DNA from 3 places in the Mycoplana sp. ABR4_002 genome. Region 2 is predicted to be linked to each of the others. Evidence: predicted binding sites of a transcription regulator. Region 2 holds the regulator's gene; each other region holds the start of a gene.

Region 1 (9,636 bases), on a different contig from region 2:
AGATGCCGCCCTCGGCCGAGGCCGTGAGCGACGCCGAACTGCTCGCCTATTTCCGCGAGCACAGCGGCTCGATCTATCACCTGTGCGGCACCGCTGCGATGGGCCCCGACGCCCGGAGCTCCGTCGTCGACGCCTCGCTGAAGGTCCATGGGCTCGCCGGCTTGCGCGTCATCGACGCCTCGGTCTTCCCGAACATCACCGCCGGCAACATCAACGCGCCGACGATGATGGTCGCCGAAAAGGGCGCAGCTGCTGTCCTGGGGGAGGGGTAGTCGCCGGTAGCAGCCAGGTTCGGCATCGACAGATCCGGGCTAGTACTTCGACGGAACGTAGAGCTCCCGCGGCAGGACCTGACGCTCGTAGTCGGGGTTGAAGATGCGGTCCGGAAGGGAAATGTCCTCGTGCGGAACCTCCTCGTACGGGATCTGCGACAGCAGGTGATCTATGCAGTTCAGGCGCGCCCGCTTCTTGTCGTTGCCCTCGACGATGAACCAGGGCGCCTCCGGGATGTTGGTGCGGGCGAAGGTCTCCTCCTTCGCCTTCGTATAGGCCTCCCAGCGCACCCGTGACTGAAGGTCCATCGGCGACAGCTTCCACTGCTTCAACGGATCGTGGATCCGCATCAGGAACCGCATCTGCTGTTCTTCGTCGGTGATCGAGAACCAGTACTTGACGAGGCGAATGCCGGAGCGGACGAGCATCCGCTCGAATTCAGGCACGTCGTGGAAAAACTGCCCGACCTCGTCTTCGGTTGCAAAGCCCATGACCCGCTCGACGCCCGAGCGGTTGTACCAGGACCGGTCGAACAGCACGATCTCGCCGCCGGCGGGCAGGTGCGGCACGTAGCGCTGGAAGTACCACTGCGTCTTCTCGCGGTCGGACGGCGCCGGCAGGGCCACCACGCGGACCACGCGCGGGTTCAGGCGCTGGGTGATGCGCTTGATCACGCCGCCCTTCCCGGCCGAGTCGCGGCCTTCGAAGATGACCACCACCTTCTCCTTGCGATAGGCGACCCAGTCCTGCAGCTTGATCAGCTCCGACTGCAGCGCCAGCAGCGCCCGGAAATACTCGATGCGCGCGATCGTCGGCGGATGGGTTTTGCGGTAGATCTTGCGGATTTCCTCCGACAGGGCCGCCGGTTCGGACAGCTCCAGCTCGTAGTCCTCGTCGATCGTATCGGCCAGCTCCGCCTCGAGCCAATCGATTCCTTCCGCGTCGTTTCTTGAGATCTTCATTTCAGTCCTCCGGCGCTCACCCTCGGGTCACGGTCTTGATCTCTTCACCTATGCTACGACTACGTGAAGGATTCTTGACAGGGTGCCGAGGTCGGTGGCGCGGGACGTGCCCATGAAGAGCCCCTTCCGGCATTTCCGGCGGTATGGATGTCTCTCTCCGCCGGGTTCAGATGTCCAGCGTCAGCCGCAGCTCTCCATCCTCGGCCGGAACGGCGCAACAAAGGAGCGCTTCGCCGGCGGGCAACTGGAAGGACGGCGCTGCGGGATAGGTGACGCTGCCGCCCAGGATGCGCGTGCGGCAGCTGCCGCAGCTGCCGTTGCGACAGCCATAGTCCGGTGACAGGCCGCTGGCCTCGGCGAGGTCCAGCAGGCTGTCGCCGCCCGGCTGCCACTTTGCGTCCTTTCCCGAGCTGGAGAAGACGACCCGGACCGGCTGCGAGGAGGGCGCCGGCGCGGTCGCGGCCTCGGCATCGGGTGCCCGCTTAAGCGAGGACGGGCCGAAGGCCTCCGCATGGATGCGCGCATCGGCGACGTTGAGCGCGCGCAGCCCGTCATAGAGGTCCTGCATGAACGGAGCGGGACCGCAGAGATAGAAGTCGTAGTCGTCGAAGGGCAGGTGCGCCTTGAGCAGCGCGACGTCGATGCGACCGCTGGCGTCGTAGTCTCGGCCGGCAACCGCGCCCTCCGGTCTGGTCAGGGTGCGAACGAGGCGGATGGCACCCTCGCCTGCCTCGACAAGGGCGGCGATCTCGTCGTCGAACGGACGCTCCGCCAGGGTGCGGGCGCCGTGGAACAGCCAGGCCGGTCGCCTCCGGCCCGTGAGCCGTCCCTGATGGACGAGCTCGCGCAGCATCGCGACCATCGGCGTGATGCCGACGCCGGCGGCGACCAGCACGGCCGGGCGCGGCCCGTCGGTCTCGATCGCGAAGCCCCCCGCCGGGGCGCGGGCCGAGAGGATGTCGCCCGGCCGCAACCCGTGCAGGTAGGACGAGACCGTGCCCTCGGCCTTGACGCTGATGCGGTAGATCCCGTCCGTGGCGGCAGACGAGAGCGTGTAGCTGCGCACGAGCGGATCGGCCCCGTCCTTCGGCGCGATCCGGAGCGGGAGATGTTGGCCGGCGCGGTGCGGCGGGAGGCCCGCACCGTCTGCGGGCAGAAGGTAAAGCGATCGGATGGTTGAGCTCTCCGCCTCGCTGCGGACAATGCGGAACGGCCGCCAGTGCATGGCAGGAGCGGGCGAGCGCAGGCGGTCTCCGGCTTCCGCCCAGGTTCCGGTCGCAAACACGTTGGGCGACCGGCCGTCCGCCCGCGACGACCAGCGCAGCGGGGAGCCGCCCGCCCGGAAGAGGATCTTTCGCGGCCGGAACCGCCACAGCCGCTCGGCGCCCTGGAACGCGGCAATTTCCGGGGAATCGAGCACGACCTCGGCATCCCCCGTCAGTTGCAGCAGGTCGCCGCGCTCGAAGTCGACGAAGACGAGCCCGGCGCGCGGATTGATCAGGAAGTTGCCGAGCGTGTTGAAGTAGAGATTGCCGGCGAAGTCGGGAACCGTCAGTACGCCATCCTCGCCCACGTGTACGAAGCCCGGGCGCCCGCCGCGATGCGAGACATCGATCTGCCGCTCGCCGCTGTCGCGGTCGACGTAGGAGGCGACGAAGAAGGTATCGGCGGCGGCAATCAACGCCTTAGCACGCGCGTCGAGGGCGTCGAGCCGGGCGGGCGGCAGAGAGGCCGGCGCGGCCGGATCGCGCACGAGGGCGGCGTCCCTGAGGTGGATATATTGCGGGCAGTTGCCGAAGCTCTGGCCGACATGGACGACAAAGGCCTCGTCGCTCTTCCGGCCGATCCGACCGTTGAGGCGATTGCGCCGGCGCGTCTCCAGCTGGATGCCGAGCATGGCGATGGCATCCCCGTCGTCCATTCCCGCATCGGCCGGGTCGTGCCGGTCGCGTGGAAGCCGAACCTCGAGATGGGTGGCGTCCGGCGCCTGCAGGAAGCCAGGCCGGGCGCCGCGCAGGGTCGCCCAGACGTCGCCTTCGGCATCGACCGCACCGAAGACGGCGAAGGGCAGCATCGGGAAGAACTGGCGATGCTGGTCGGGCATGAAGCTGCGCACGAAGTTCCGTCCCGGGGCATCCATGCGTTCGACCACCCCGACGTGACGCTGCAGTTGCAGTTCGCCTTCATGCCAGGGCGATCCGGGGGCGCCCGCTTCGACCTTGTCCAGCATCGCAGTTCTCCAGTCAGTGTGAACGCAAAGGCCGCTGCGCCGTCATGCCGCAAGGCCGACGGCGGACTTGCGGAAGGCGACGAAGCCGGCAAGCCCTTCGATGCGGGACAACCATGCCCGGACATGCGCATAGGCGCCAAGGTCGACATTGCCCTCGGGGGCGGCCGAGACGTAGCTGTAGAGCGCGACGTCTGCGATGGTGGGCCGGTCGCCGACGAGGAAGGCTCGTTCGGTGAGTTCGGCGTCAAGCAGCGCCAGGATCTGGTGCGCGGACGCGATCGCTTCGTCCGCCTTCAGCATGGCGCCGAACAGGGTGACGCGCCGGGCGGCAGCGGGCCCATAGGCGATTTCGCCCGCAGCGACCGAGAGCCACTTTTGCACCCTTGCCGCCGAAGCCGGATCGTCGGGCAGCCAGTCGCTGCGGCCGAGCTTCTTCGCAAGATAGACGAGGATGGCGTTCGAATCGGTGACCACCGTTTCCCCGTCGTCGAGCACGGGAACCTGGCCGAACGGATTGAGCTTCAGGAACTCGGACGACTTGTGCGCGGATGCAAGCAAATCGACGTCGATGAGTTCGCAGGGCGCGCCGATCAACGACAGGAAAAGTTCGGCCCGGTGCGCGTGGCCGGAGAGCGGATGGCGATAAAGCTTCATGACAAGATCCTTCCATATGCCAGGAACGTGGTGCGGGATGGCGTAGACATCGGTCGCGACAGACAACCTATACATTTCCGAATTTTGGCAGTAGATTGCGAAAACGGTATTACGCCTTCCAAATAATGGAAACAAAGATGGATCGCCTCGACGCCATGACCGTATTGCTCGCCGTCGTGGACGAGGGCAGCCTGTCGGCCGCAACGCGGCGGCTGCGCATGCCGCTCGCCACGGTCAGCCGCAAGCTCTCGGAGCTGGAGTCACATCTCGGCGCAAGACTGGTCACCCGCACGAACAGGCGCATCCTTCTGACCGAGGCCGGCCGCTCCTATGTGGAGGCGGCCAAGGAGATCCTGGCGCGGGTTGAGGATGCCGAGAAGGCGGCGGCCGGCGAATACAGCGCCGTCAGGGGCGACCTGACGATGACGGCCCCGATCGTCTTCGGCCGCCTGCACGTGCTGCCCGTCGTCGTTGCGTTCCTAAAGGAGCACCCTCAGGTCAACATCCGGCTGACGCTGGGGGACCGCTACGTCAACATGGCCGACGACCACATCGACGTTGCCTTGAGGATCGGAAATCTGCCGGACAGCAACCTGGTCGCGACCAGGGTCGGGTCGCTTCGCCGCGTGATCTATGGAAGCCCGGACTATCTGGCCGAACACGGTCGCCCGGCACATCCGCAGCAACTTGCCGGGCATGCCTGCATCACTTTCGAGAACCTGATGGCGGCAAGTGCCTGGACCTTCATCGAGAGCGGGCGCGAGATATCGGCGGCCATTCACTCACGGCTGGTCGTCAACACGGCGGAATCGGCCTGCGACGCCGCCGTGGCGGGGCTTGGCCTGACGCGGCTGCTTTCCTACCAGGCGGCGGACGCCGTGGCGGCGGGACGGCTGTTGCCCGTTCTTGAGGAATTCGAGCACCCGCCATTGCCGGTGCAGCTTGTCTATCTGCCGCAGGGACTGGTGCCGATGAAGCTCAGGGCATTCGTCGATTTCGCGGGGCCGCGATTGCGGGCCGCCTTGCGGTGACTGACGGCCGCCTCAGGGTTCGTGCCGCTCGCCTGGTTTCTGCACAAGATCCGTCAGCGTCTGCATCAGGTCGAGCGGCAGCGGAAAGACGATGGTCGAGCTTCGTTCTCCGGCGATGTCCTGCAGGGCCCCGAAATAACGCAACTGCATGGCGTTTGGCTGTTTCTCGAGGATCGCGCCTGCCTCGGCCAGCTTGCGCGCCGCCTGCTGCTCGCCTTCGGCGTTGATCACCTTGGCGCGGCGCAGCCTTTCCGCCTCGGCCTGCTTGGCGATGGCGCGGATCATGCTCTCGTCGATGTCGACATGCTTGATCTCGACATTCGCCACCTTGATCCCCCAATTGTCGGTCTGCTTGTCGAGGATCTCCTGAATGTCGGCGTTGAGCTTGTCGCGCTTGGCCAGCATCTCGTCGAGCTCATGCTTGCCCAGCACCGAGCGCAACGTCGTCTGGGCGAGCTGGCTCGTCGCGGCCCCGTAGTTTTCCACGTTGATGATCGCGCGCTGCGGATCGACGATGCGGAAATAGAGCACCGCATTGACCTTGACCGACACGTTGTCGCGCGAGATCACGTCCTGGCTGGGGACATCCTCGACGAAGGTGCGCAGGTCTGTGCGGACGACCTGCTGGACAACCGGGATGATGATGACGAAGCCGGGACCGCAGACGCGGCTGAACCGTCCGAGGGTGAAGACGACGCCGCGCTCGTACTCCCGGAAGATCCGGACGGCGGAAGCGAAAAAGGCCACGACAAGCGCCAGCAGGAGCGCATAGCTGATCAGGTCGACCGGTATCATGTCAGGCTCCCTGCGGCATCGGCCGACGTTCCGGGCGGGGAGGTTTGCGCCGGTGCGACGACCAGTGTCAGCCCGTCGAGCCGGGTGATGCGTACCATGTCACCTTTCTTGATTTGTCCGTCACCGCGCGCGTGCCAGCGCTCTCCCTCCGCCCAGACATGGCCTTCACCACGCGTCCAGTCGAGCACCTCTGCCGCGATGTTTTCGAGCCGCGAAACGTTGTCGACGCGGCCCTTGCGCTGGGCACGCCACAGGTAGCCCAGCAATAGCGTCAGCAAAGCGGCGCTGACGAGGGCGGTGCCGCCGACCACCCACCAGGAGATGCGGAAGGCCTCGATATCGGTGTCGATGACGATGGCGGCGCCGATGACGAACGAGACGAGCCCGCCGAGCCCGAGCACGCCGAATGTGGGTGTGAGCGCTTCGGCCACCATGAAGGCGATGCCGAGGCCGATGAGGGCGAGGCCGGTATAGTCGAGCGGCAACTGGTTGAGGGCATAGAGGCCGAGGACCAGGCAGATGACGCCGACGACGCCGGCGCCGATGCTGCCCGGATTGGCGAGCTCGAAGATCAGCCCGTAGATGCCGATCACCATCAGGATCAGCGCGACGTTGGGATTGGAGAGGATGCCGAGCGCACGCACCAGCGCGCTTGGCTCGATCCGCTCGATCGCGGCCCGGCGCGTCGCCAGCGTCACCTTCTTGCCGTTCGCGATCACCGTTCGCCCGTCGACGGCTTCGAGCAGAGCCGGGATGTCGGCGGCGACGAGGTCGATGACATTGAGCTCGAGCGCCTCGGCCGCGCTCAGGCTTGCGGCCTCGCGCACCGCTTTTTCGGCCCACTCGGCGTTGCGTCCGTGCAGTCCTGCAAGGCTGCGAATGAAGGCGGCGGCATCGTTCACCGCCTTGGCCGAGGCCGGGTTGCCGGCGTCAGGGGCGGCATCCTTGCCGTCCTCCTCGTCCGGGCTTTGCGGCTTGGGCATTTCCGGCAAGCCGCCGCCGATCTGGATCGGCGTCGCGGCGCCGAGGTTGGTGCCCGGTGCCATGGCGGCAATGCTGGTCGCGTAGAGGATGTAGGTACCGGCACTGGCGGCATGCGCGCCCGGTGGCGCGACGAAACCGATCACCGGCACGTCCGACGACAGGATCTCGGTTATGATGTCGCGCATGCTGGTCGCCAGCCCGCCGGGGGTTGCAAGCCGGAGCACCAGTACGTCGGCATTGCGCTCCGTCGCCTCGGCCACCGCCACCGAGACGAAGTAGGTCGTCGATGGTCCAATGACGCCTTCGATCGCCGCTACATAGGCGAGCCGCGTCCCGCCGGCCTGATCTCTGTCTTGGCCCATGGCCGCGCCGGCCGCGATGGCAACGACCATGGCGGCGATTGCGATCAGCCGAAGGAGAGGGCTTGGTTTCACTTTTTGTTCGCCCCTTGCCTCTACCCGCTGTACGGGTGAACCCAATCACAATCATACCACGGTTGCCTCGGACCACCGAATCCCGCGCAACCGCGCGGCGCTGATGAAACGAGGTCCGCCACACCCCTGACATGCTATCGTTCTGAGGAGAAATGGGCCTGGAGATAGCCGAGGATCGCCGCGCGCGTTTCCCTGTCCTGGTCGGGCATGTCGTGTTCGCGCACCATCCAGTCCCACAGGTAGCTCCATCGTTCGTCCGTGACGCGTTGCTGGGTCACGAGCGCGATCGAATGGCAGGCCGAGCAGAGATAGTACGTCTCTTCGGCGCCGGGCGCGTCAGGCAGGCCGCCGAGTTCCGGGTTGCCCGGAGGGGAGGTTTCGCCGCGACCCGGCCTCCCGAGACCGCGCCGCATCGGGTCGTAGCCGGGTATGGCGCCCTGTTGTGCCAGCTGAACCGGGATGTCGTTTGCGCTTACGTCCGGAACGACCGTGACGCCGGCGAGAAGCCAGGCCGCGGCGGCCACGACGCTGGCGCTGCGCGGGCCGAAGCGGGGAAATGACGAGGTCCCTCCGGTCTGCCTGCCCCTCGTCCTCATTGCGCGAACAGGGCGATGCGATGGATCATGTTGTTGCCGTAGCCGCGCGGGTTCCAGCCGGGCGGCACCGGTGGCTGCATGACGCCGTTCATGTCGGTGGCGCGTGCCCAGACCTCGTAGTAGCCCTTCTCCGACAGTGTGACGGTCGTGCGCCAGCGCTGCCAGGCAAACTTGTTCGGCGGCGGCTCCAGCGTCGCTTCCTGCCACGTCTGGCCGAAATCGTGCGAGACATGCATGGCCTTGACATCGCCGTTGCCGGCCCAGGCATGGCCCCTGACCTCGGTTGGCTGACCGACCGCGACGCGTGCCCCGGTGGCGGGGGCCGTGACGATCGACTTGACCGGCATGACGGTGAGGATCTCCATGTCTTCGGCCGGTACCTCGGTTCCCGGGGCGACCGGATAGGCAGGCAGGCGATAGGAATGCCCGCCCATCTTCTCCCCGTCGTGGACCTGGTCGCGGACCCAGATGCGGGTCAGATACTTCTGCGAGACGGAGCCGGGGTATCCGGGGATGACCAGCCGCAGCGGGAAGCCGTGGAGAGCCGGCAGATCCTCGCCATCCATCGCCCATGCGATCAACATTTCCGGCTCCATGGCCTTCTCGATCGGAACGCCACGCGATATCACGACCTTGTCTGGGTCGCCGGAGAGGTCCACGTCATTGCCATAGTGGCCGGTATAGACGGCCGAGGGCTTGACCCCTGCCTTTTCGAGGACGTCCCGCAGGCGCACCCCGGTCCATTCAGGGCACCCGACGGCGCCGACCGTCCACTGATTGCCGGAGGCGCCGGGGTCGAAGAAAGCGCGGCCGTTGCCGCCGCATTCGAGCACGAGCGCCAGGCTCACGGTCTCGAAATCGGCCTTCAGTTGGTCGAGGCTGAGCGAAAGCTCGTTCTCCACCTCGCCATCCACCTTCAGCGTCCATCCCGCAGAGTTCTTGTCGAGTGCGGTTTGGGGGATGAGCCCGTTGGAGCGGACAAAGAACCGCGAATAAGGGGTGATGTCGTCGTCGAGGAGATGGGCCGGCGTCTCGACGTTGAGCGGCCGGTCGGCGAGCAACGTCAGGCCCTCCTTGTCCGTCATCAACGCGGCGCCGGTATCCTGAGCAAAGGCCACCGGCATGAGCCCGGCCGGAAAGTAGCGATGGAACGGAATTGCCGCGCCGACCGCCGCACCGAGCGCTGCAAGCCCGCTATGCCTCAGAAAGCCGCGGCGGTCCGGACGGGGCATGCGCCCGTAGAGGCCCTGCTCGACCCGGTTGGGTTCCTCCTGATCGGCGGTACGAAAATCCGCGGGTGTGGAAATCTGGTCGCCTTGGCCCTTGTCTCCATGAACAGCCATCTGCTCCTCCCTGCGTTCGTCGTTTCCTTTTGCTGGTACAAACCCCGCAGCATACCACCACTGGGACGCACAGGGCAAAATCCGTGTCGGCATCCGGACGGGCGCTGTCGACCGATTGCCATGGCCACACGGCCATGCCGAGATGTCAGGAACGCAAGGAACGGGTTGTTTCTAGCCCTGGTCGGCCATCGCCTCGTTCGTGTCCTCGAGATATCCGATCGCTCCGGACCGCATCATGCGCAGGAACCCGCTGTAGTGCCTGCGGATGCTGCCGAGGTCGGCCGGGCTTGCAATGTGGCGGCAGGCATCTGCCATCACCAGGTCGGCATGGCGC
Region 2 (9,636 bases):
CCTCCGGCACCCGCGACGCCTTCGTCGAGCTCGTCATGCATGACGGTTGCTCCAAGCTCGAAGGCATGGCCGAGCTGAAGAAGTCCGACGAGGACAAGTGGAACGAGGTCTGCTCGCGCATGCGCCAGGACGGCCCGTTCGTCGAAGCCGGCGAGAACGACAACCTGATCGTTCAGCGTCTCGACGCCGATCCGAACGCTGTCGGCATCTTCGGCTACTCCTTCCTTTACGAGAACGAAGACAAGCTGAAGGACGTCAAGATCAACGGCATCGAAGCGAATACCGACACGATCGCCGACGGTTCCTACCCGGTCGCCCGCCCGCTGTTCATCTATGTCAAGAACGCTCACCGCGACGTCGTTCCGGACATGAAGGACTTCCTGGCCGAGTACGTCTCTGATGCGGCCCTCGGCCCGGACGGCTACCTCGCCGAGCGCGGCCTCACCCCGCTCGCCGACGACCTGCGCACGAAGGTCACCGATGACGTGACCAATGCTACGAAGCTGACCAACTGATCGTCAGCTACCGCCGCCCGCCTCGCGCGGGCGGCTCCCTCATTTCCGAGGAACGGATGTCATGACCGGCACATTGGTTTTGTTGATTGTCGCGTTGTCGATCGTGACGGCGCTCTTTGCCACCCGCAAGGCAGGTTTTGCCGGCGCATCCGCCGGAAAAGTCCATTCCCGCCCCATCTATCATGGTTTGAATACGGCGATCTGGGCAGGCGTGCCGGCGCTTCTGATCGTGCTGGTCTGGCTGTTCTGCCAGGGAACCGTCATCGATCGCATGGTGCTGAGCACGATGCCGTCCGCAGAAACGGCGACCGCGTCCGAGCAGGCTCTGATGATGAGCGAGGTTCGCCAGAACGCCGCCGGTCGCTCGTTCAGGGAGCCGACCGAAGAGATCAAGACCGCAGCCGCCGCCTACAACGCGCTAAAGGCCACGGCAAACATGGCGATGGTCGCCGTGGCCGCAGCCGCCGCCATTGCCGGGGCGGTGCTTGGCCTGCGGGTCGTTCGGCCGCGCTTCCGGGCCCGCCATTCGGTCGAGCGCGCGATCACGATCTTCATGCTCTTCTCCTCGCTCGTCGCCATCATCACGACCGGTGGCATCGTGGCCTCGCTGATTTTCGAGGCCGGGCAGTTCTTCCTGCGCGTGCCGGTGCAGGAGTTTCTGTTCGGTCTGCGCTGGGAACCGCAGATCGCCATGCGCGCCGACCAGGTCGCCGGGCAGGGCGCGTTCGGTGTCATTCCGGTCATCTTCGGTACCGTCATGATTTCGGCTATCGCGATGATCGTCGCCGTGCCCATCGGCATCCTCTCGGCCGTCTATCTCACCGAGTTCTCGCATCCGCGCTTTCGTGCCGTCGTCAAGCCGCTGCTGGAGATTCTCGCCGGCGTCCCGACGGTCGTCTATGGCTTCTTCGCCGTGCTGACGGTCGCCCCGGCGATCCGCAGCTTCGGCGCCGGCATCGGGCTTGAAGCCTCCCCCAACAGCTCGCTCGCCGCGGGTCTGGTGATGGGGATCATGATCATCCCGCTCATCTCCTCCCTTTCGGACGATGCCCTTGCCGCCGTTCCCCGCGCAATGCGCGACGGATCGTTTGCGCTGGGATCGACCCGGAGCGAGACCATCCGCAAGGTGCTGATCCCGGCGGCGCTGCCGGGCATCGTCGGCGGCGTGCTGCTGGCCCTGAGCCGCGCCATCGGCGAGACGATGATCGTCGTCATGGCCGCGGGCCTGATCGCGAAGATGACGATCAACCCCTTCGATGCCGTGACCACGGTCACCGTTCAGATCGTGACGCTGCTGACGGGTGACGCCGAATTCGACAACCCCAAGACGCTCGCCGCCTTCGCGCTCGGTTTGGTGCTCTTCATCATGACGCTCATTCTGAACATCATCGCGCTTCGCACGGTGCGCAAATATCGGGAGAAATACTGATGGATGCTACCAGCGAAACGCCCATCAAGCAGATCGACTGGCATTCCAAGGAAATGGTGGCGCGGCGCAAGGCGCGCTACGCTTCGGAGGCCCGGCTCAAGTTCTACGGGGTTGCGGCGATCGTGTTCGCACTCGGCTTCCTGGTGTTCCTGATCGGTTCGATAACCTATACCGGCTACTCCGCCTTCACCCAGACCATGGTGAAGGTAGAGATCGACCTGAGCTCGGCGGAGGTGGACAGGACCGACCTGATGGGCGCCGACTGGCGCGGCATCTTCCGCCAGGCGATGCGCGCGGAGGCCGGCGACCTCTCTCGCCGCGAGGAGCGGGACTATTTCGGCCTGTTCACCGATCAGTCGCCCTACATCGTGCGCGACGCCGTCATCGCCGACCCTGACCGACTGACCGGGCGGCACAGCTATCTGGTGCCGATGTCGGACCCGGCGGACCAGCTCGCCAAGGGGCAGATCAGCCGCGACACGCCGGAGAGCCAGCGCCGGATGAACGACAAGCAGATCGAACTGTTCGACAAGCTGTCGGCCGAGGGGCTGATCTCCCGCCCCTTCAACTGGGGTCTGTTCTTCAACCCGGACAGCCGCTTCCCGGAACTTGCCGGCCTCGCCGGCGCGATCTCGGGTTCGTTCTGGACGCTCCTCGTCACGCTTGTGATCTCGCTGCCGATCGGCATTGCGGCGGCGATCTATCTCGAGGAGTTTGCGCCAAAGAACCGCATAACCGACCTGATCGAGGTCAACATCAACAATCTGGCGGCGGTGCCGTCGATCATCTTCGGCCTTCTCGGCCTGGCGGTGTTCCTCGGCTGGTTCGGCATGCCGCGCTCGGCCCCGTTGGTCGGCGGTCTGGTGCTGTCGCTGATGACGCTGCCGACGCTGATCATCACGACGCGCAATTCGCTGAAGTCGGTGCCGTCGTCCATCCGCGAGGCGGCGCTCGGCATCGGTGCCTCCAAGCACGAGGCAATCTTCCACCATATTCTGCCGCTTGCCATGCCGGCCGTCATGACTGGAACGATCATCTCGCTGGCGCGTGCCCTCGGAGAGACGGCCCCGCTGCTGCTGATCGGCATGAACGCCTTCATCACCTCGGAGCCCGGCGGCGTCATGGATGCGGCCACCGCCCTGCCGACGCAGATCTACATCTGGGCCGACAGCCCCGAGCGTGGCTTTGTCGCACGGACCTCCGCAGCGATCCTGGTGCTGCTGGGCTTCCTGATCGTCATGAACGGCATTGCCATCTATTTGCGTCAGCGCTTCGAGCGCCGCTGGTAAAGGAGACACTTCAATGAATATGCTTACCGACATTGAAGTCGAAGAGAAGATTGGCAAATCCATGAGCAACGAGTCGCAGTACAAGATGGTCGGCAAGGACGTCTCGGTCTACTACGGCGAGAAGCGTGCGCTTTTCGACGTGAACCTGAACATCCGCGAGAATACCGTCACGGCGCTGATCGGCCCCTCCGGCTGCGGCAAGTCCACCTTCCTGCGCACGCTGAACCGGATGAACGACACCATCGACGGCTGCAGCGTCACCGGCAACATCACGCTTGATGGCGACGACATCTACGACCCGACGATCGACGTGGTCGAGTTGCGTGCCCGCGTCGGCATGGTGTTCCAGAAGCCCAACCCGTTCCCGAAGTCGATCTACGAGAATGTCGCCTACGGCCCCCGCATCCATGGCCTGGCGAGGTCGAAGGCCGATCTCGACCAGATCGTCGAGCGGAGCCTGCAGAAGGCCGGCCTGTGGAGCGAGGTCAAGGATCGTCTGCACGAGCCGGGCACCGGCCTTTCGGGCGGTCAGCAGCAGCGGCTGTGTATTGCGCGCGCCGTGGCGGTCAGCCCGGAAGTCATCCTCATGGACGAGCCGTGCTCGGCGCTCGACCCGATCGCGACCGCCAAGGTCGAGGAACTGATCCATGAACTGCGGACAAATTTCACCATTGTCATCGTCACGCACTCGATGCAGCAGGCCGCCCGCGTCTCGCAACGCACGGCCATGTTCCACCTCGGCAATCTCGTCGAGGAGAACGACACCGACAAGATGTTCACCAATCCGGACGACCAGCGCACGCAGGACTACATCATGGGCCGCTTCGGCTGATGCGGTCCTGATATCCGGCTGAGATCTGCGCTGCGCGCTTGAGGAAAAGACCATGTCATCGACCCACATCGTTTCGATCTATGATGAAGAACTGAAATACCTGACCCGCCGCATTTCGGAGATGGGTGGCACGGCCGAGCAAATGTTGGGCGATTCCGTGCGCGCGCTGGTCAATTCGGATGTCGGGCTGGCCCAGAAGGTCATTTCCGAGGATGTCGTGCTCGACACCGCCGAACGGCAGATCAACGAAAAGGCGATCGTGACGATCGCGAAGCGCCAGCCGGTTGCGGCGGACCTGCGTGAAATCATGGGCGCGATCCGCATCGCCGCCGAACTGGAACGGGTCGGCGATCTCGGCAAGAACACCGCCAAGCGTGTGATCGCCGTCCAGAGTTCCGGCGTGCCGCGCACGTTCGCCCGCGGCCTGGAGCATCTGGCCGAGCTGGCGCTGACCCAGCTGAAGGAGGTTCTGGACGTCTACGCCTCGCGCAACGTCGAGAAGGCCAAGGAAATCCGCGAGCGCGACGACGAGATCGACGCGATCTACACCTCGCTGTTCCGCGAGTTGCTGACCTACATGATGGAAGATCCGCGCAACATCACGCCGTGCACGCATCTGCTGTTCTGCGCCAAGAACATCGAGCGTATCGGCGACCACGCCACCAACATCGCCGAGACGATCTTTTACATGGCGACGGGCGCGCCGCCGGAGGGCGAACGCCCGAAGGATGACCACACCACGTCGGTCGGTGCGGTCAAGGAGTAGTGTGCGCTTAGGACTTCAGGAGTTCTCATGGTTCCCAAGATTACCGTGGTCGAAGACGAGGAGGCGCTCAGTGTCCTCCTGCGCTACAACCTCGAGGCCGAGGGCTTCGAGGTGGACACGATCCTGCGCGGTGACGAGGCGGAGATCCGCCTGCAGGAGCGCCAGCCGGACCTGCTCATCCTCGACTGGATGCTGCCCGGCGTATCCGGCATCGAACTGTGTCGCCGCCTGCGCCAGCGCACCGAAACCGAACGCCTGCCGATCATCATGCTGACGGCGCGCGGCGAGGAGAGCGAGCGGGTGCGGGGTCTTGCGACCGGCGCCGACGACTACGTGGTCAAGCCGTTCTCGACGCCGGAACTGATGGCGCGGGTCAAGGCAATGCTGCGCCGCGCCCGACCGGAAGTCGTGGCGACCCTTCTGAAGTGCGGCGACATTGAACTTGACCGCGAGACGCATCGCGTCCATCGCCGCAGCCGCGAGGTGCGGCTTGGCCCGACCGAGTTCCGCCTGCTCGAATTCCTCATGTCCTCGCCAGGCCGGGTGTTCTCACGCTCGCAACTGCTCGACGGGGTCTGGGGCCACGACATCTATGTCGACGAGCGTACCGTCGACGTCCATGTCGGACGCCTGCGCAAGGCGCTGAATTTCTCCAACATGCACGACGTCATCCGCACGGTGCGCGGTGCGGGCTACTCGCTGGAAGCCTGACCGTCGCTTCGGCTGGAAACGAAAAACGGGCCGTGCGGCCCGTTCTCGAATTGTCGTCTGTCGCGTCCAGGAGACTGGCGAGTCCCTCAGCGTCCCGGGTCCTTCAGCGAGCCCGGCGCCGTTCGGCCGACGGCTGATAGGCCATGCGCTGGTGGTAGACGCAATAGGGTGAATTGTCCGGGGATTCGTTTCCGCAGAAGTGGAAGTCGTCCTTCAGCGGGTCGCCGTTCGGCCACTTGCAGGTCCGCTCCGTCAACTGGGTCAGTTCCAGGCGGCGCGACATCGGCACGACGACGTTGGTGTTGAACCGCGTGATCGGCTGTTCGTCGTAGTCGAAGGCGATCTCTTCCTTGACCACGGTTGCGCCGGCCGGACGTGCGACCGTGCGGGTCGCGACCCGCGGCGCGAAGCTCGCCGGGCGCGACGTGGAGGCGGGGCGCTTGGCACGGGTTGCGGTCGGCGTGCCGCCGGCCTTCGCCCGGCCGGGGAGGGCGAGGCGATGGACCTTGCCGATGACCGCGTTGCGGCTGACGCCGCCGAGCTGTGCTGCGATCTGGCTGGCGCTCAGTCCCTCGGACCAAAGCTTCTTGAGCTTTTCGACCCTCTCGTCTGTCCAGTTCATGTGATCGCCTCCGTTCCGGCTCCTGCAGGGAGAATCCTTCCCCGTGGCCCCGGATGGTTCCGGGGCGCAGAACGCCCTGATACTGTTGGTGACTAGGTCCGCCGCATGCAGTCTAGCAATTGATCTTTAACCTACTGACAGGGTGACTCCGTGACAAGAGTCGCCGGAATCCGGCCGAATCGATTTTCCAGTTTTCCCCAACTTGCTCGTGCGGTGTGACTCGCTTGCGACACTTCGGCCGAGCATTTCGAATCCTGACGTTGCGGTAGATTAAGGCGGATTGACATGGCGTGCATTTGTTGACATCGCCCGTTGAAATGCTGATAGTGCGCCCGCCGCCGCAAAGGCGGCGTTTTCGCTTTTTCTCGCGTGGAAACGGCAGAAACAGAACAGATTTCCGCATCCGCTGCGAAGGAGATACGCGCCATGGCCGATGCCACGCCGCTTTACGAGACCTATCTGCGCGCGCCGCTGCGTTTTGAGCGCGGTGAGGGCGTCTGGCTGGTCGCCGAAGACGGTACGCGGTATCTCGACTTTGCCGCCGGCGTCGCGGTCAATTCGCTCGGCCATGCGCATCCGCACCTGGTCGAGTGCCTGAAGGCCCAGGCGGACAAGGTGTGGCATCTGTCCAACCTCTACGAGGTGCCCGGGCAGGAAGTCCTTGGCAAGCGCCTGACGTCTGCGACCTTTGCCGACAAGGTGTTCTTCACCAACTCCGGCGCCGAGGCGCTGGAGTGCGCGATCAAGACGGCACGGCGCTACCAGTTCGCCAAGGGCTACCCCGGCAAGTTCCACGTGATAACCTTCGAGGGGGCGTTCCACGGCCGCACGCTGGCCACGATCGCCGCCGGCGGCCAGGAAAAGTATCTCGAGGGCTTCGGGCCGAAGGCCCCGGGGTTCTACCAGGTTCCGTTCGGCGATCTGGCCGCCGTCAGGAATGCGATCACCGAGGAGACCGCCGCGATCCTGATCGAGCCGGTGCAGGGCGAGGGCGGCATCCGGGTGGTGTCCAATGAGTTCCTGCGCGAGTTGCGCGCGCTCTGCGACGAATACGGACTGTTGCTGATCCTCGACGAGGTCCAGACCGGCGTCGGCCGCACGGGCAAACTGTTCGCCCACGAGTGGGCGGGGGTCACGCCCGACATCATGGCGGTCGCCAAGGGCATCGGCGGCGGCTTTCCGCTCGGCGCCTGCCTGGCGACGGCGGAGGCGGCCTCGGGCATGGTTTCGGGCACCCACGGATCGACCTATGGCGGCAATCCGCTGGCCATGGCGGTCGGCAACGCCGTGCTGGACGTGGTGCTGGCGGACGGATTTCTCGACCACGTGCGCGACGTTGCCCTGGTGATGCGCCAGGGCCTGGCCTCGCTGAAGGACCGGTACCCGGACATCATCGAGGACGTCCGCGGCGAGGGCCTGATGCTCGGCATCAAGGCGAAGGTGCCGTCGGCCGACCTGCTGAAGGCGGTGCGGGCGGAGAACCTCCTGCTCGTCCCGGCCGGGGAGAATGTCTTGCGCCTGCTGCCGCCGCTTGTCGTCTCGGTCGACGAAGCGCGCGAGGGGCTGGCGCGGATCGAACGGGCGGCGGAGAAGCTCAGCGCCTCGCAGAAGACGGCCTGAGGCGAAGGCCGACGGCGAAACACAGGACTGACAGCATGGCAGGTACAAGACACTTCATCGACCTCTCCGCCATGACGGCCGAGGACCTCCGCACGATCATCGACGATGCCCGCACGCGCAAGGCGGCCAACAAGGCCGGCGCCGAGGACAAGCCGCTGTCAGGCAAGATGCTGGCGATGATCTTCGAAAAGCCGTCGACCCGCACGCGCGTGTCCTTCGACGTCGGCATGCGCCAGCTCGGCGGGGAGACGTTGTTCCTCTCCGGCACGGAAATGCAGCTCGGCCGCGCCGAGACGATCGGCGACACGGCGAAGGTGCTGTCGCGCTACGTCGACGCGATCATGATCCGCACCACCGACCACTCCCGCATGCTGGAGATGGCCGAGCATGCGACCGTGCCGGTGATCAATGCGCTGACCGACCTGACGCACCCCTGCCAGATCATGGCGGACATCATGACCTTCGAGGAGTATCGCGGCCCGATAAGGGGCCACACGATCGCCTGGACGGGCGACGGCAACAATGTTCTGCATTCCTTCATCGAGGGCGCTGCGCGCTTCGGCTACCGGATGAACATGGCGGTGCCGCTCGGTTCCGAGCCGGAGGACAAGATCCTGAACTGGGCGCGCAACAATGGCGGCGACATCATGCTGTGCCACGATGCCGACAAGGCGGTCGCCGGCGCCGACTGTGTCGTCACCGACTGCTGGGTGTCGATGAACCAGGAGCACCGCGCCCGCGGCCACAACATCTTTCAGCCCTTCCAGGTCAACGAGGAACTGATGCAGAAGGCGCACAAGGACGCGCTGTTCATGCATTGCCTGCCGGCGCACCGCGGCGAGGAGGTCACCGACGAGGTCATCGACGGGCCGCACTCGGTGGTCTTCGACGAGGCGGAGAACCGCCTGCATGCGCAGAAGTCGATCCTTGCCTGGTGCATGAACGTCATCTAGGTCGGGCGGCAGCGCTCTTGAAAACCGGGGATGCCGCCCCGATGTAAGGCGCAACCCGCCGCGATGCCTGTTGGCATCGAGCCGCCTGTTGTGAAATCATCCGGCCGGTCACGGCATCGAATCACGAAAGATCCCACCCGCCGCGGGCAGATGTGACCAGCATCGGGCCGATGCGGCGTATGGCGTTGAAGGAGCGAATGATGGCCCAGCCAGCCCCGAAACTTGGCGAACTCGACTATGCCGGCGACGACCAGGTCGTGCCGTTTCAGGTAGAGGGCCTGGATGTGCGCGGCCGCGCGGTCCAGCTAGGGCCGATGCTCGACGCCATTCTCGAGCGTCACGACTATCCGCTGCCGGTTGCGCGGCTGCTGGCCGAAGCGATCGTTCTGACCGTGCTGCTCGGCACCTCGCTGAAATTCGAAGGCAAGCTGATCCTGCAGACAAAGAGCGACGGTCCGGTCGACCTGCTCGTTGCGGACTTCTCCAGCCCGGAAAGCGTACGCGCCTATGCCCGTTTCGACGCCGACGCGCTGGCGGCGGCAGTGGCGGCCGGCCGATCGGCGCCGCACGAGCTTCTCGGTGAGGGCATCCTCGCCTTCACCATCGATCAGGGAGCGCATACCCAGCGCTATCAGGGCATCGTCGCGCTTGACGGGCACACGCTTGAAGAGATTGCCGGAACCTATTTTCGCCAATCGGAACAGATTCCGACGCGCGTGCGGCTGGGGGTTGCCGAACTCTTTGATCGCGATGCCGGCGGCAAGTCGCGGCACCGCTGGCGCGCGGGCGGCGTGGTGGCGCAGTTTCTGCCGGACGCTCCGGAACGCATGCGCCAGCCTGATCTTCCGGGCGGCGACGGCGAGGAGGTCGGACACAAGATCGAAGAGGACGACAAGTGG
Region 3 (9,636 bases), 1.1 Mb from region 2:
GCAGACGATTTGCTCGATCGGGGCCGGCACAACTGCGTCAAAGCCAAGCCGCTCTTTGCGGTTTCACGCGGATGGGAAATGCAGGGCAATGGGAGAGATAGTTATGCTTCATACGGATGAGGGATTACTATTGGAGCGCCCGCATGACGTTCGCACACTGGCCGAAGCGCCGTCCGCCTTGGACCGGACAGCTCCGTGCGGCCAGCGCGGGCGACCGCAGCCGGTTCGGTTCAGTCGCCGACGGCAATGCCTTCCCGTCGCGGGTCGGCGCTGCCCTTGAGGCCGTCCGCGGTGATTTCGATGGCGTGGAGACCGGAGTTCATCTCGCCGAGCTTGACCTCGTAGCCGAGCGCCTTCAGCGGCTCCGCCAGCTTCTCCGCGTCCGTCCCGGCTTCGAGCTCGAAGGTGCCGAAGCGGTTGAGCAGGTGCGGCATCGCGACGATCTGGCCGACATCCAGGCCCCAGTCGATATAGGCGATCAGCGCCTGGGTGACGTAGCCGATGATCTGGCTGCCGCCGGGAGAGCCGATCGCCAGCAGCGGCCTGCCGCCCTTCATCACGATCGTCGGTGCCATCGAGGAGCGCGGACGCTTCCCCGGCTCGACGCGATTGGCGATCGGGACGCCGTTCTCATGCGTTTCGAACGAGAAATCGGTCAGTTCGTTGTTGAGCAGGAAGCCGTTGGTCATCAGCCGCGAGCCGAACGCGTTTTCGATGGTCGTCGTCATCGACACGACGTTGCCGGCCCCGTCGACAATGGCAAAGTGGCTGGTCGAGGGCAGTTCCAGCGAGCGGTCGCGGCCGAACAGGAGCGCATGGTCCCATTCCGGCTCGCCGGCGACGACCTTGTCGTCGCCGAGCGCCAGTTCGCCGTCGAGAAGGGTGGCGCGCTTGCCGAGATAGTCCTTCTCGAGCAGTCCCTCGACCGGCACCGGGACGTAGTCGGTGTCGGCGAGGTAGCGGCCTCGGTCGGCAAAGGCAAGGCGCTGCGCGTCGCCGATGATCCGCCACGCCTGCGGGTTGTCCTTGCCGAGCCCGCTGATATCGAAGTTTTCGATCATGCCGAGCGTCTGGCCGACGGCGACGGCGCCGGAGGAGGGTGGCCCCATGCCGCAGACCTCGTGCGCGCGGTAGCTGATGCACACGGGCCGGCGCTCGCGGACGCGGTAGGTGGCGAGGTCGTTCAGCGTCAGCATGCCGGGATTTCCGGCCGCCATCCGCACGGCGTCGACGATCGCTTCGGCGATCGGGCCGGAGTAGAAGGCGTCCGCCCCGTCCTCGCCGATCGAACGCAAGGTCGCGGCATAGGCAGGATTCTTCAGGACCGTGCCGGCCTTCAGCGGCGCTCCGTCCGCGTCGAAGAAATAGGCCTTGGTCGGCTCGTAGGTCTTTAGCCGGTCGCCCTCGGCGGCGATCAGCGCGGCCAGCCGCGGCGACACCGCGAATCCGGCGTCGGCAAGGGCTGCGGCCGGTTCCAGCAGCTCCTTCCAGTCGAGCTTGCCGTAGCGCTTGTGCGCTTCCTGCAGCAGGGCCACCGTGCCGGGCGTTCCCACCGAACGACCGCCGACGACCGCGTCGAAGAACTCCAGCGGTTGGCCGTCCTTGTCGAGGAACAGCTTGGGCGTGGCCCGTTGCGGGGCCGTCTCGCGCCCGTCGAGCGTCGTCAGCCACTTCTTGCCGGCGTCGTAATAGACCAGGAAGGCGCCGCCGCCGAGGCCGGATGACTGCGGCTCGACCAGACCCAGCATCGTCTGCACGACGATCGCCGCGTCGATGGCGCTGCCGCCGCGCCTGAGAATGTCGGCGCCGGCGGCCGCGGCGACCGGGTTCGCGGCGGAGACCATGAAGGACTTGGCGGTGACCAGCTTCGCGGACGAGGTGCCGGTCGCCTGCTCCGGCGCGACGCTGTCCGAGGCCTGTTGCGGCCACGCCGGCGCGGCAGCCAGAAGCACGGCGGCCACGGCGCATGCAAGCACTCTCGTCGACATGAAAGCCTCCCTCAAACGGTCACGATACTATGGCTTGCTGCACGGGTCGCGGCAACTGCGGACGATGACGGCGGCCCGGCGCTTCGGCGCGGTCGGGACGTCGATGGCGATCACGCCTGTGGATATTTGCCCCGGGCATTTGTCGGTTAACCCCGTTCTGGCATTGACGGCGGGCAAAGTTCCTGCGCGTCTTGAAGAGAGGCCCCCGGACACTCTATGTAGGGAATATGAAAATTCTTGATTCCCGGCGCTTCGCAAGGGTTTCGGGCCACACTGAGAAGGGTTGACATGAGAAATCCGGTAGATACCGCCCTGGGTCTCGTGCCGATGGTCGTCGAACAGACCAACCGCGGCGAGCGCTCCTACGACATCTTTTCCCGGTTGCTGAAGGAACGCATCATCTTCCTCACCGGTCCGGTGGAAGATTCCATGGCGACGCTCGTCTGCGCCCAGCTTCTCTTCCTCGAGGCCGAGAACCCGAAGAAGGAAATCGCGCTCTACATCAATTCGCCGGGCGGCGTCGTCAGCTCCGGCATGGCGATCTACGACACCATGCAGTTCATCCGGCCGGCCGTGTCGACGCTCTGCATCGGCCAGGCGGCCTCGATGGGGTCGCTGCTGCTCGCCGCCGGCCACAAGGACATGCGCTTCGCCACGCCGAACTCGCGCATCATGGTGCACCAGCCCTCCGGCGGCTTCCAGGGCCAGGCCTCCGACATCGAGCGCCACGCCCGGGACATCCTGAAGATGAAGCGCCGCCTGAACGAGGTCTACGTCAAGCACTGCGGCCGCAGCTATGAGGAGGTCGAGCAGACGCTCGATCGCGACCATTTCATGAGCGCCGACGAGGCCTTGGACTGGGGCCTGGTCGACAAGGTGATCACGACGCGCGAGGCGATCGAGGGTACGCCCGGCGAGTGACATCAATGGAATGTGTGCGGATGAGAGTCGCTGTGACACATTTGTAATGGTCCAAGGGCTTTATCCGCGCGACAAAGACGTTAATAATGGCCGTCAGCGTTATTCGGCCCGACACCGGGTAACGTACGGTTGAGTGGGGGATTCGTTGCCACCGGCTGGGGGATCGTCATCTCAGCCGGCCAGTACCCCAAAGAGCCTTGATGGGCCGGCGTTGCAGGCCGGGCCTCCGGGTGGGTTGAGTGGTCCGCGGGGCTTGCAGCCTGCGCGGCATGCCGGAAGGAAAGTGATATGAGCAAGGTCAGCGGCAGCAACGGCGGCGACTCCAAGAACACTCTGTATTGTTCATTTTGCGGCAAGAGCCAGCACGAAGTCCGCAAGTTGATTGCGGGCCCGACCGTGTTCATCTGCGATGAATGCGTCGAGTTGTGCATGGACATCATCCGCGAGGAGAACAAGACCTCGATGGTGAAGTCCCGCGACGGCGTGCCCACGCCCCAGGACATCATCAAGGTCCTCGACGAGTACGTCATCGGCCAGCAGCAGGCCAAGCGCATCCTATCGGTTGCCGTGCACAACCACTACAAGCGACTGGCGCATGCCGCCAAGGGTTCGGACGTGGAACTGGCGAAGTCGAACATCATGCTCGTCGGCCCGACCGGTTGCGGCAAGACCTATCTGGCGCAGACGCTCGCCCGCATCATCGACGTACCCTTCACCATGGCCGACGCCACCACGCTGACCGAAGCCGGCTATGTCGGCGAGGACGTCGAGAACATCATCCTGAAGCTGCTGCAGGCCGCCGACTACAACGTCGAGCGCGCGCAGCGCGGCATCGTCTACATCGACGAGGTCGACAAGATTTCCCGCAAATCCGACAACCCGTCGATCACCCGCGACGTGTCGGGCGAGGGCGTGCAGCAGGCGCTCCTGAAGATCATGGAGGGCACGGTCGCGTCCGTCCCGCCGCAGGGCGGCCGCAAGCATCCGCAGCAGGAATTCCTGCAAGTCGACACGACCAACATCCTGTTCATCTGCGGCGGCGCCTTCGCCGGCCTCGACAAGATCATCTCGGCGCGCGGCGAGAAGACCTCGATCGGCTTCGGGGCGACGGTGCGCGCGCCGGAGGACCGCCGCGTCGGCGAGGTGCTGCGTGACCTCGAGCCGGAGGACCTGGTCAAGTTCGGCCTGATCCCGGAGTTCATCGGCCGCCTGCCGGTGCTGGCGACGCTCGAGGACCTCGACGAGGACGCACTGATCCAGATCCTGTCGGAGCCGAAGAACGCGCTGGTCAAGCAGTACCAGCGCCTGTTCGAGATGGAGGATGTGGAACTGACCTTCCACGAGGACGCGCTGCGCGAGATCGCCCGCCGCGCCATCATCCGCAAGACCGGCGCCCGCGGCCTGCGCTCGATCATGGAGAAGATCCTGCTCGACACCATGTTCGAGCTGCCGACGCTGGAAGGCGTGCGCGAAGTGGTCATTTCCGACGAGGTGGTGAAGGGCGCATCCCGCCCGCTCTACATCTACTCCGATCGCTCCGAAGAAAAGGCGAATGTGTCCGCCTGACGCGGCCCGACGCATTGCAGACCCGCCTCCGGCGGGTCTTCGCATATTGGAAGCGGCCTGCAGGGCACCCCAGTCGGTCGTGCCGGCCGGTCAAGTTTCGAAATGACGAATGGTACCAGGCCTGCCAGCGGGCAGACGCGTGGACGCAGCCGATGGGTGCACGGTGACCGGGCAATCCGGCGTCTCGGGTGCGCGAACCGGAATGCTGCGGCGCAAGCCCGGCGTCAGGTCCCGCCACTAGCCTGATGGTCTTGTGCAACGCGTTTGTGATGGCCCCTCAGGGCTTGAAAACTTGATGACATAACTCCACCTGTGGGTGGACGAGAATAGGCCGGAAAGAGCGCAACAGGGCGCCCGGCATCAGCTCCCGGTAACGGGAAGTTGGAAAGGACAGAACATGACGAAGAAGACGTCTGGCGCGCAAGAGAGCACGGCATTCCCGGTATTGCCGCTGCGCGATATCGTAGTGTTTCCACACATGATCGTGCCGCTGTTCGTCGGCCGCGAAAAATCCATTCGCGCGCTGGAAGAGGTGATGGGGACCGACAAGCAGATCATGCTTGCCACCCAGATCAACGCAGGTGACGACGATCCCGAGCCCGATGCGATCTACAAGGTCGGCACCGTCGCCAACGTCCTGCAGTTGCTGAAGCTTCCCGACGGCACCGTGAAGGTGTTGGTCGAGGGACGCGCGCGCGCCGAGATCGAAGGCTACACCGACCGCGAGGATTTCTACGAGGCCGATGCCCGCGTGCTGGCCGAGCCGGACGAGGACCCGGTCGAGATCGAGGCACTGGCGCGCTCTGTCGTCTCGGAGTTCGAGAACTACGTCAAGCTCAACAAGAAGATCTCGCCGGAAGTGGTCGGCGCGGCCAGCCAGATCGAGGACTACTCGAAGCTGGCAGACACGGTCGCCTCGCACCTCTCCATAAAGATCGTCGAGAAGCAGGAAATGCTCGAGACGACCAGCGTCAAGCTGCGTCTGGAAAAGGCGCTCGGCTTCATGGAGGGCGAGATCTCCGTGCTGCAGGTGGAGAAGCGCATCCGCTCTCGCGTCAAGCGGCAGATGGAGAAGACCCAGCGCGAGTACTACCTGAACGAACAGATGAAGGCGATCCAGAAGGAGCTCGGCGACGGCGAGGACGGCCGCGACGAGATGGCCGAACTGGAAGAGAAGATCGCCAAGGCCAAGCTTTCCAAGGAGGCCCGCGAGAAGGCGGACGCCGAGCTGAAGAAGCTGCGCCAGATGAGCCCGATGTCGGCGGAAGCCACCGTCGTGCGCAACTATCTCGACTGGCTGACCGGCATTCCGTGGAACAAGCGGTCGAAGGTCAAGACCGACCTGAACAACGCCGAGAAGATCCTCGACGAGGATCATTTCGGGCTGGACAAGGTCAAGGAGCGGATCGTCGAGTACCTCGCCGTGCAGGCCCGCTCGAACAAGATCAAGGGGCCGATCCTGTGCCTCGTCGGTCCTCCGGGCGTCGGCAAGACCTCGCTCGCCAAGTCGATCGCCAAGGCCACCGGGCGTGAATACGTCCGCATGGCGCTTGGCGGCGTGCGCGACGAGGCCGAGATCCGCGGCCACCGCCGCACCTATATCGGCTCGATGCCCGGCAAGGTCATCCAGTCGATGAAGAAGGCGAAGAAGTCGAACCCGCTCTTCCTGCTCGACGAGATCGACAAGATGGGCATGGACTTCCGCGGCGATCCGTCGTCGGCCCTGCTCGAGGTGCTCGATCCGGAGCAGAACTCGACCTTCATGGACCATTACCTTGAGGTTGAATACGACCTGTCGAGCGTGATGTTCGTGACCACCGCCAACACGCTGAACATTCCCGCGCCGCTGATGGACCGCATGGAAGTGATCCGGATTGCCGGCTACACCGAGGAAGAGAAGCTGGAGATCGCCAAGCGCCATCTGCTGCCGAAGGCGATCCGTGACCACGCGCTGCAAGAGCGGGAATTCTCCGTGACCGACGGTGCGCTGATGGCGGTGATCCAGCAGTACACCCGCGAGGCCGGCGTCCGCAACTTCGAGCGGGAGCTGATGAAGCTCGCCCGAAAGGCGGTGACCGAGATCATCAAGGGCAAGGCGACCAAGGTGGAAGTGACGGCGGAGAACATCCACGACTTCCTCGGCGTTCCGCGCTACCGCCACGGTTCGGCCGAGCGCGACGATCAGGTCGGCGTTGTTACCGGCCTGGCCTGGACCGAGGTCGGCGGCGAACTGCTGACCATCGAAGGCGTGAGCCTGCCGGGTGGCAAGGGCCGCATGACGGTCACGGGTAACCTGAAGGACGTCATGAAGGAGTCGATCTCGGCGGCGGCATCCTATGTCCGCTCGCGTGCCATCGATTTCGGCATCGAGCCGCCGCGCTTCGACAAGACCGACATCCACGTGCATGTGCCGGAGGGCGCAACGCCGAAGGACGGTCCGTCGGCCGGCATCGCCATGGCCACCGCGATCGTCTCGATCATGACCGGCATTCCGGTGTCGAAGGACGTTGCGATGACCGGCGAGGTCACGCTGCGCGGCCGGATCCTGCCGATCGGCGGCCTGAAGGAGAAGCTGCTTGCCGCGCTTCGCGGCGGCATCAAGAAGGTGCTGATCCCCGAAGAGAACGCCAAGGACCTGGCGGAGATCCCGGACAACGTCAAGAACAACATGGAGATCATTCCGGTCACGCGCATGGGCGAGGTCATCGAGCACGCGCTGGTACGCAAGCCGGAGCCGATCGAGTGGGATCCGTCGTCGGTTGAATCGAAGTCGGTTGCAACCGTCGAATCGGCTGACGAGAGCGGCACGGCGATCGCTCATTGAGGTAAACGAAGCCTCAAATGCCGTTCCACGGAGCGGTAAAATTGGAAGGGCCGGCAGCGATGCCGGCCTTTTTCGTCTAAAACCCTGTGAAAACCCCGGAATTTCAGCGTTTGCAGCGGAAATCCAGTTGCGGAGCCAAGGTCGATGCGTATTCTGCCCACGACTTATGTTTGAGTCGTTTCGAACCGTATGAAAGGGGTGGAAACATGAACAAGAACGAACTCGTCTCCGCAGTGGCCGAGAAGTCGGGTCTCTCCAAGACGGATGCGGCATCGGCTGTTGATGCTGTATTCGAGACGATCCAGGGCGAACTCAAGAACGGCGGCGACGTGCGCCTCGTCGGTTTTGGCAACTTCTCCGTATCGCGCCGCGAAGCCTCGAAGGGCCGCAACCTTTCGACCGGCGCCGAGATCGATATCCCGGCCCGCAACGTGCCGAAGTTCTCGGCCGGCAAGGGTCTGAAGGACGCCGTCAACGGCTGAGCCTGATCGCCGTGGCCGGGACCGGTTCGACCGGTCTGGCCGGCGTGCATCAAAAGATTGAGGGTCCGGTTGTCCGGACCCTTTTTCGTTGTTGTCTGTCGTGCATCTGTCATGTGCCTGTCATCGCAGTGTAACAGGCCAGGCCCAGAAACCCCGGGTTCCAGAAATTCAGGATCCCGGAGGATTTGATGAAGTCCCGATCGCTCGTTGCCGCGCTTGCCGCCGTCCTGGCCGCATCCGCTGCGTCCTCGGCTCTTGCCGAACCTGTGTTCAATCGCATTGCCTCTTTCACCGTCATCGACAACCTGCCGGAAGGCGCAGACCCGAAGACGGAGTCGTCCGCGGAAATCATTGCGGCGACCGAGGACGGCAACACGCTCGTCTATTCCGACAGCCCGCTGAAGGCGGTCGGCTTCATCGACATCACCGATGCGAAGGCTCCGAAGGCCGGCGGCTCGGTCGCCTTCGAGGGCGAGCCGACGTCGGTTGCCGTCGCCGGCAGCAAGGCGCTCGTCGCCGTCAACACCAGCAGGAGCTATGTCGAGCCGTCCGGGATGCTGGCGACGGTCGACCTTGGCTCGAAGGCGGTCGAGGCCACCTGCGACATCGGCGGCCAGCCGGACTCGATCGCGCTGAACAGCGACAGGACCCTTGCCGCGATCGCGATCGAGAACGAGCGCGACGAGGACCTCAACGACGGGGCGATCCCGCAGATGCCGGCCGGCGACCTCGTCATCCTCGCGCTCAAGGACGGCGTGCCGGATTGCGGCACGCTCAAGCGCGTCGCGCTCACCGGGCTTGCCGAAGTCGCCGGCGAAGATCCGGAACCGGAATTCGTCTCCTTCAACGGCCAGGACGAGATCGCCGTGACGCTGCAGGAGAACAACCACATCGTCATCGTCGATGGAAAGACGGGTGCGGTAAGGAGCCACTTTTCGGCCGGCACCGTCGACCTGGTGGGCATCGACACCAGGAAGGATGGCGCCATCGCCCTGACCGGAAAGAAGGAAGGCCAGAAGCGCGAGCCGGATGCGGTCAAGTGGCTGGACGACGAGCGCCTGGTGGTGGCCAACGAAGGCGACTACGAGGGCGGCAGCCGCGGCTTCACCATCTTCGACAAGGCCGGCAAGGTGCTCCACGAGAGCGGCCCGTCCTTCGAGCACGCGATCGTTTCGGTCGGCCATTATCCCGACAAGCGCAATTCCAAGGGCGTGGAGCCTGAAGGTCTTGAGGCGGCGGCCTTCGGCGAGGACAAGCTGTTCTTCGTGCTGTCCGAGCGCGGTTCGATCGTCGGCGTCTACAAGGACACCGGTGCGGAGCCGGAACTGCTGCAGCTCCTGCCGTCCGGCGTCGGTCCGGAAGGCGCGGTCGCCATTCCCGGCCGCAATCTCTTCGTCACCGCCAACGAGACCGATCTCGGCGAGGACGGCCTGGCCCGTTCGCACGTGATGATCTACGAGCGCGCCGAAGGCGTGGCCGCCTATCCGCAGATCAGGTCGGCCGACAAGGACGGACTGCCGGTCGGCTTCGGCGCGCTGTCCGCCCTCGCGGCCGACAAGAACGAGCCGGGCAAGCTCTTTGCCGTCAGCGACTCGTTCTATTCGTCCGATCCTTCGATCTTCACCGTCGACGCAACGCAGACGCCGGCGGTCATCACCGACAAGCTGACGGTCACGCGCGACGGTGCACCGGCGCAGAAGCTCGACCTCGAAGGCATCGCCACAGACGGGGAGGGCGGCTTCTGGCTCGCCTCGGAGGGCAATGCCGACAAGCTCTACGCCCACGCCATCATCCACGTGAACAAGAAGGGCGAGATCAAGAAGGAGATCGCCATTCCCGCCGAACTGCGTGCCGG

What was found. The regulator PhoB, encoded in region 2, activates phosphate uptake and scavenging genes when phosphate is short. The targets are predictions, from matches to a motif close to TGTCATNNANCTGTCAT.
Region 1: ppk2 (polyphosphate kinase 2) is a predicted target of PhoB. The motif match lies at 1,299-1,315, and genes of this name have one in related genera.
Region 3: ACXAGF_RS07515 (esterase-like activity of phytase family protein) is a predicted target of PhoB. The motif match lies at 7,889-7,905, and genes of this name have one in related genera.

What each region holds. Positions count from the first base shown of each region.
Region 1 is NZ_JBSWVO010000002.1:286,099-295,734, forward strand. It holds gene ACXAGF_RS21580 (GMC family oxidoreductase) at 1-272, shown strand, start outside; gene ppk2 (polyphosphate kinase 2) at 312-1,235, opposite strand; gene ACXAGF_RS21590 (2Fe-2S iron-sulfur cluster-binding protein) at 1,402-3,465, opposite strand; gene ACXAGF_RS21595 (glutathione S-transferase family protein) at 3,508-4,119, opposite strand; gene ACXAGF_RS21600 (LysR family transcriptional regulator) at 4,257-5,150, shown strand; gene ACXAGF_RS21605 (slipin family protein) at 5,163-5,945, opposite strand; gene ACXAGF_RS21610 (NfeD family protein) at 5,942-7,363, opposite strand; gene ACXAGF_RS21615 (hypothetical protein) at 7,498-7,959, opposite strand; gene ACXAGF_RS21620 (sulfite oxidase) at 7,956-9,302, opposite strand; gene ACXAGF_RS21625 (DUF2254 domain-containing protein) at 9,474-9,636, opposite strand, start outside.
Region 2 is NZ_JBSWVO010000001.1:414,125-423,760, forward strand. It holds gene ACXAGF_RS02015 (PstS family phosphate ABC transporter substrate-binding protein) at 1-515, shown strand, start outside; gene pstC (phosphate ABC transporter permease subunit PstC) at 577-1,944, shown strand; gene pstA (phosphate ABC transporter permease PstA) at 1,944-3,233, shown strand; gene pstB (phosphate ABC transporter ATP-binding protein PstB) at 3,247-4,065, shown strand; gene phoU (phosphate signaling complex protein PhoU) at 4,118-4,831, shown strand; gene phoB (phosphate regulon transcriptional regulator PhoB) at 4,859-5,542, shown strand; gene ACXAGF_RS02045 (GcrA family cell cycle regulator) at 5,646-6,164, opposite strand; gene ACXAGF_RS02050 (acetylornithine transaminase) at 6,591-7,784, shown strand; gene argF (ornithine carbamoyltransferase) at 7,820-8,737, shown strand; gene ACXAGF_RS02060 (Hsp33 family molecular chaperone) at 8,938-9,636, shown strand, end outside.
Region 3 is NZ_JBSWVO010000001.1:1,562,011-1,571,646, forward strand. It holds gene ggt (gamma-glutamyltransferase) at 231-1,988, opposite strand; gene ACXAGF_RS07495 (ATP-dependent Clp protease proteolytic subunit) at 2,277-2,909, shown strand; gene clpX (ATP-dependent Clp protease ATP-binding subunit ClpX) at 3,198-4,475, shown strand; gene lon (endopeptidase La) at 4,873-7,299, shown strand; gene hupB (DNA-binding protein HupB) at 7,506-7,781, shown strand; gene ACXAGF_RS07515 (esterase-like activity of phytase family protein) at 7,970-9,636, shown strand, end outside.